3 regions of the Edwardsiella piscicida genome follow, and region 2 is predicted to be linked to each of the others. Evidence: predicted binding sites of a transcription regulator. Region 2 holds the regulator's gene; each other region holds the start of a gene.
What was found. Region 2 encodes PurR, which represses purine synthesis genes. Its sites were predicted from a motif close to CANGCAAACGTTTGCNTG; they were not measured.
Positions count from the first base shown of each region.

Region 1: the regulator PurR is predicted to act here: its motif matches at 1,104-1,121, upstream of purT (formate-dependent phosphoribosylglycinamide formyltransferase).
Region 3: the regulator PurR is predicted to act here: its motif matches at 935-952, upstream of purM (phosphoribosylformylglycinamidine cyclo-ligase).

Region 1 is NZ_CP090968.1:1,945,873-1,948,074, reverse strand. It holds gene purT (formate-dependent phosphoribosylglycinamide formyltransferase) at 1-1,058, opposite strand, end outside; gene cfa (cyclopropane fatty acyl phospholipid synthase) at 1,489-2,202, shown strand, end outside.
Region 2 is NZ_CP090968.1:1,784,265-1,786,466, reverse strand. It holds gene cydH (cytochrome bd-I oxidase subunit CydH) at 1-71, opposite strand, end outside; gene purR (HTH-type transcriptional repressor PurR) at 426-1,451, shown strand; gene L1P05_RS08170 (ABC transporter permease family protein) at 1,456-2,202, shown strand, end outside.
Region 3 is NZ_CP090968.1:1,185,342-1,187,543, reverse strand. It holds gene uraA (uracil permease) at 1-51, opposite strand, end outside; gene upp (uracil phosphoribosyltransferase) at 156-782, opposite strand; gene purM (phosphoribosylformylglycinamidine cyclo-ligase) at 1,052-2,095, shown strand; gene purN (phosphoribosylglycinamide formyltransferase) at 2,107-2,202, shown strand, end outside.

The DNA.
Region 1 (2,202 bases), 160 kb from region 2:
AACAGGCGCAGCTGGGTTGCCGGGCGCAGCGCCTGCGAGAGATTGGCGAAGGTAACGTCGTCGCTGTGCAGCGACGGCAGCAGTACGGCGGATGCGCTGGGGCCAAACTGGCGGATCACGCCGATCGGCAGCCCGAGAAACGCGCGGACATGCAGCGCAAACTCAGAGAGATCCTGCGAGACCAGCGTGACCAGCCCGGTATCGTGGGGGCGGGGGGAGACCTCGCTGAAGATCACCTCGTCGCCGCAGACAAACAGCTCTACGCCAAACAGACCATATCCCCCCAGCGCCCGGACGACCGAGGCGGCGATCGCCTGCGCCCGCGCCAGCGCGGCAGGGCTCATCGCCTGCGGCTGCCAGGACTCGCGGTAGTCGCCCTCCTGCTGGCGGTGCCCGATCGGCGCGCAGAAGTGGATCCCGTCGCTGGCCTGTACGGTCAACAGGGTTATCTCGAAATCGAAGCGAACCTCACCCTCTACGATGACGCTGTCGGCGTCACCGCGGGCTCCCTGGCGGGCGTATTGCCAGGCGGACGCCACGTCGTCGTCGCCGCGCACGATGCTCTGTCCCTTACCCGATGAACTCATGACGGGCTTGACGAAGCAGGGATAGCCGATCTCGGCCACCGCCTGGCGAAACGCCTCGATGCTATCGGCAAAGCGATAGGGGGAGGTGGGCAGCGCCAGGGTCTCGGCCGCCAGGCGGCGGATCCCTTCGCGGTTCATCGTGAGCTGTACTGCCCGGGCGCAGGGAACGACGCGTTGGCCGTCGCTCTCCAGCTGCAGCAGCGTTTGCGTTGCGATGGCCTCGATTTCCGGCACGATATAGTCAGGGCGCTCGCGTTCGATAAGCGCCCGCAGGCTGTCGCCGTCGCGCATATCGATGACGTGGCTACGGTGGGCGACCTGCATGGCCGGCGCATCGGCATAGCGATCCACGGCAATCACTTCCAGACCGAGACGCTGACACTCAATAGCGACCTCTTTGCCGAGCTCACCGGCGCCTAACAGCATGACGCGGGTTGCATGGGGACGAAGGGCGGTTCCGATTGGCTGCATGGATTCTGTTCCTGTTCACTCGGGGAAATCATCGTCGGCAGTATATACGAAACCGTTTGCGTGGCAACGAGAAAGATTTTATTACAATGAGCAACAAAACGATAAGCTTTAAATAACCTTTTGTATTTCATTGTGTTGACTATGGGCTGCCGGGGATGCTTTACACAATTGTGCGCTATGTCTCACTAGAGCGTTTTCGCCGTCGGAGGCAGGGATATACTGGAAAAACGGGGGATAGACGGGGCGCTGAATAACCACTTCTAGCGCGGCCTTCCCCTCTCGGCGCGTAAGGCGCCGCAGCTTGAAGATTTGTATTATAAATAATATTGTATGATTAATTGTTTTGGCCGGAAGGGAGCCGGTCGCTTAAGACTTCAACAGCGCTGCGCAAACGCAGGAGTGCATCGGGTGCAGCGGGAAGGTATGTGGAATGAGTAGTGCGACCTGCATTGAAGAAAGCGGATTAAAACAGGATAACTGGTACCGTATCGCGGAAGAGATGCTGAGCCGGGCGGGGATTACCATCAATGGCACTCAGCCTTATGATATTCAGGTAAAAAACCCGCAGTTTTTTCACCGTGTACTGCAAGAGGGATCCCTGGGACTGGGCGAAAGCTACATGGATGGCTGGTGGGAGTGTGAGCGGCTGGATATTTTCTTCCAGCGCATTCTGACCGCCGGTCTGGATACCCAACTCCCGAAGCACGCTGCTGACATTGTACGCATCGCGTCCGCGCGGATCTTTAATCTACAGAGCCGTAAACGCGCCTGGATCGTCGGGAAAGAGCACTACGATTTGGGGAACGATCTGTTTAGCCGGATGCTCGACCCGTATATGCAGTACTCCTGTGCCTATTGGAAAACGGCGCAGACGCTGGAGCAGGCCCAGCAGGATAAGCTGAAGCTGATCTGCGAGAAGCTGCAGCTGCAGCCGGGCATGAAGCTGCTGGATATCGGCTGCGGCTGGGGCGGGCTGGCGCAGTATGCGGCGGAAAACTACGGCGTCTCCGTTGACGGGGTGACGATTTCCGCCGAACAGCAGAAGATGGCGCAGGCGCGCTGTCAGGGGCTGGATGTCAATATTCTGCTGCAGGACTATCGCGATCTGAACAACCGCTACGATCGCATTGTATCGGTGGGGATG
Region 2 (2,202 bases):
AGGCTGGCCACGACGATCAGCGCCAGCGCCACCACCGTTGTTACCAGAGAATACTTCAGATCGTTTTCCATCCTGACACCTCATGTTTTACGTTCTGTATCAATTTTTACTGACTTAAGAATTCGCACAAAACCCGTGTTAAATCATTTTTACATAAATCACATCTTAAAACACGCAGAAAATCTTATGATTACATCCTGCGCAAATCGCCAATTAGTGCTTCCCCTTTTGCCTGAGATCAGACAGAATTTGCGGTTTACTGCCGCGTGCCGACGCTATAATTCTAAACAAGAAATGGCAAACGTCACCCTATTGCGCAAACGCGCCGGCGCCGAGCCGCGCTGTCAGGCGTATTTTCCGATGCACGCAGGCAAACGATTAACAAAACGGCGACGCAGCGCGTACGCCTAGGAGTCATTTGTTTCATGGCAACGATTAAAGATGTGGCAAAGCGCGCAGGCGTATCGACCACCACGGTGTCTCACGTCATCAATAAAACCCGCTTTGTCGCCGACGAGACCAAAGCCGCCGTCTGGGAGGCCATTAAAGAACTACACTACTCCCCCAGCGCCGTTGCCCGCAGCCTGAAGGTCAACCACACCAAATCCATCGGCCTGCTGGCGACCTCTAGCGAGGCGCCGTACTTTGCCGAGGTCATCGAGTCGGTAGAGAATAGCTGCTACAGCCAAGGCTATACCCTGATCCTGTGTAACTCCCACAATAATCTGGAGAAGCAGAAAGCCTACCTGGCTATGCTGGCGCAAAAGCGCGTCGACGGCCTGCTGGTGATGTGCTCCGAATATCCGGAGAACCTGCTGGAGATCCTTGAGGACTACCGTCATATCCCGATGGTGGTCATGGACTGGGGCACCCGCCGCAGCGACTTTACCGATGCTATCCAGGACAACGCCTTCGAGGGCGGCTATCTGGCCGGCCGCTACCTGATCGAGCGCGGCCACCGCGACATTGGCGCCATCACCGGCCCGGTATCGCGCAACACCGGCGGCGGTCGCCTGCGCGGTTTCCTCAAGGCGCTGCAGGAGGCCAACATCACGCCGCAGGAGAGCTGGCTGGTCGAAGGCGACTTCGAGCCGGAGTCTGGCTATGCGGCGATGCAAAACATTCTGTCGCAGAAGCAGCGCCCGACGGCGGTGTTTGTCGGCGGCGATATCATGGCGATGGGCGCCATTTGCGCCGCGGACGAGATGGGGCTGCGCGTACCGCAGGATATTTCCGTCATCGGCTACGACAACGTGCGCAACGCCCGCTACTTTACCCCGGCGCTGACCACCATTCATCAGCCCAAGGAGCGCCTTGGCGCCATGGCATTCGACATGCTGCTCGATCGCATCACCAGCAAGCGCGAAGACGCCCAAACCATCGAAGTGCATCCTAAGCTGGTTGAGCGTCGCTCCGTGGCCGACGGGCCGTTCATCGACTACCGCCGCTAAGCGCGTGTCCCGGCTGGTCCTGTTTCCCGCGCTGGTGCTGCTGTCCGGCGCACTACCGCTGGCGGCGATGGTTCCGGCGACCCTACTGCCGCTGACCGAGCAAAATGCGGGACAGGCGCTGCTGCAGCTGCTGCAGTGGCCCGCGCTGGGCCGCAGCCTGGCTCTGTCGCTGTGGATAGCGCTAGGCTCCTCCGGCGGCGCCCTGCTGCTGGCGCTGGCGCTGGCCGGGCTCACCCTACGGCGTCAGCGTCAGCACACGCTGGCGCCGGCGCTGCTGCTGGCAGCCCCCCACATCGCCCTGGCCACCGGCCTGCTGATGCTGCTGGCGCCAACCGGCCTGCTGTGGCGCCTGATGGCGCCGCTGTTTGACTGGCAGCAGCCGCCCGATCTGCCGCTTCCCAACGATCCCTACGGCCTGAGCCTCTCGCTGCTCCTGCTGTTAAAAGAGACCCCCTTTTTCTATCTGCTTACCCTGAATCTGGCCGCCCGCTGCGCCGCGCAGCGGCAGCTGCGCATCAGCGCCGCGCTGGGCTATCCCCCGGCGCAGGGCTGGTGGCGCATCGTGGTGCCGCAGCTGCTGCCGGGGCTACGCCTGCCCATGTTCTGCGTCCTGGCCTTTGCCCTGTCGGCGCTGGATCTGGCGCAGCTGCTCGGTCCGCAGCGGCCGCTGCTGTTTGCGCAGCTGCTGTGGCAGTGGATTGCCGACGGTGGACAGACGGCGCTGGCGGCCCTCGGGGCGCTGCTGCTGATG
Region 3 (2,202 bases), 600 kb from region 2:
CGTTTGCAGAAGCGGCGGACGCTCGCTGACGCCGATGACGCGACGGGTCATGGTGTATTTCCTCTCTCGTTAATCGATAGTATTGGTGTTTGAAAGGGGCGTGACGCTCCCGGCGTCACGCCAAAAAAAAGCCGACTAACAAGTCGGCTCACGGGTTATTTGGTACCAAATATTTTATCGCCGGCGTCGCCTAGACCCGGAATAATGTAACCCTTATCGTTTAGGCCCCGATCGATGGAGGCGGTGTACAGCTCCACGTCCGGGTGCGCCTTCTCCAGCGCGGCGATGCCTTCCGGCGCCGCCACCAGCACCAGCACCTTGATGGAGCGGCAGCCAGCGTTCTTCAGCAGATCGATGGTGGCGATCATGGAGCCGCCCGTGGCCAGCATCGGGTCGACGACCAGCGCCATACGCTCATCGATGTTGGAGACCAGCTTCTGGAAATAGGGAACCGGCTCCAGCGTCTCTTCGTTACGGTAGATCCCCACCACGCTGATACGGGCGCTCGGCACATGCTCCAGCACCCCTTCCATCATGCCCAGTCCTGCGCGCAGGATCGGCACCACGGTGATCTTTTTCCCTTTAATCTGTTCAACTTCGACCGGGCCGCACCAACCATCAATGGTTACTTTTTCTGTTTCGAGGTCTGCGGTCGCTTCATAGGTCAGCAAACTGCCCACTTCAGAGGCCAGTTCACGGAATCGTTTGGTGCTGATGTCATTTTCACGCATCAAACCCAGTTTGTGTTTCACAAGCGGGTGTTTCACTTCAACGATCTTCATTTTTTTCTCCCATGTAGCTGTTCTGCGCCCAAAAAAATCGCGAGATTATACCGCCTTTTCGCCCGCTTGCCAGAGGAAAAAGCATGATCTCAATCAATAAAGAAACACTCTGTTACCTGTCGTGCGAAAACGTTACCGTCGGGCATTACGGGATAGCAAACGTTTGCTTTGGCTGCTAGAATTGCGCCGCCTGACTTTTTCCGCAGGGTTCGCGGACGCCTCATCGCGCTGCCGACGGACCACGCCTAACCGCCATGGGGATTTACGCAGTGACCGACAAAACCGCTCTCAGTTACAAAGACGCCGGCGTAGACATTGATGCTGGCAACGCTTTGGTTGACCGAATTAAAGGCGTCGTCAAAGAGACCCGCCGACCTGAAGTGATGGGCGGCCTGGGCGGCTTCGGCGCACTGTGCGCGCTGCCGCAAAAATACCGTGAGCCGGTGCTGGTCTCCGGTACCGACGGCGTCGGCACCAAGCTGCGTCTGGCGATGGATCTGCAGCGCCACGACAGCATCGGTATCGATCTGGTGGCCATGTGCGTCAACGACCTGGTGGTTCAGGGCGCCGAGCCGCTGTTTTTCCTGGATTACTACGCCACCGGCAAGCTCGACGTCGATACCGCGGCGAGCGTCATCGGCGGGATCGCGGCGGGCTGTAAACAGGCCGGCTGTGCGCTGGTGGGCGGGGAAACCGCCGAAATGCCCGGCATGTACCACGGCGAAGACTACGACGTGGCCGGATTCTGCGTCGGCGTGGTCGAGAAGTCCCAGATTATCGACGGCAGCCAGGTGCGCCCCGGCGATGCCCTGATCGCCCTGGCCGCCAGCGGGCCACACTCCAACGGCTACTCGCTGATCCGCAAGATCCTGGAGGTCAGCGGCTGCGATCCGCGCACGACCATGCTGGCCGGGCGCCCGCTGGCCGACCACCTGCTGGCGCCGACCCGTATCTACGTCGCCGCCTGTCTGGATCTGATCGCCAGCCATGAGGTGCACGCCCTCGCCCACCTCACCGGCGGCGGCTTCTGGGAGAACATTCCGCGCGTGCTGCCGGCCGGCGCCAAGGCCGTCATCGACGAAGGCAGCTGGCAGTGGCCGGCCGTCTTCGACTGGCTGCAGCAGACCGGCAACGTCAGCCGCCGCGAAATGTACCGCACCTTTAACTGCGGCGTCGGGATGGTAATCGCCCTGCCGCAGGCACAGGTCGACTCCGCGCTGGCGCGCCTGAGCCAATCCGGCGAACAGGCCTGGCTGCTGGGCCATATCGCTGAGGCGCAGGGCGACGAGCCGCAGGTCGAGATCCTGCGCTGAGGGGGCATGCCATGAAGCGTATCGTCGTGCTGATCTCCGGCCAAGGCAGCAATCTGCAGGCGCTGATCGACGCCTGCGCCGCCGGACGGATTCCAGGGCGCATCGTC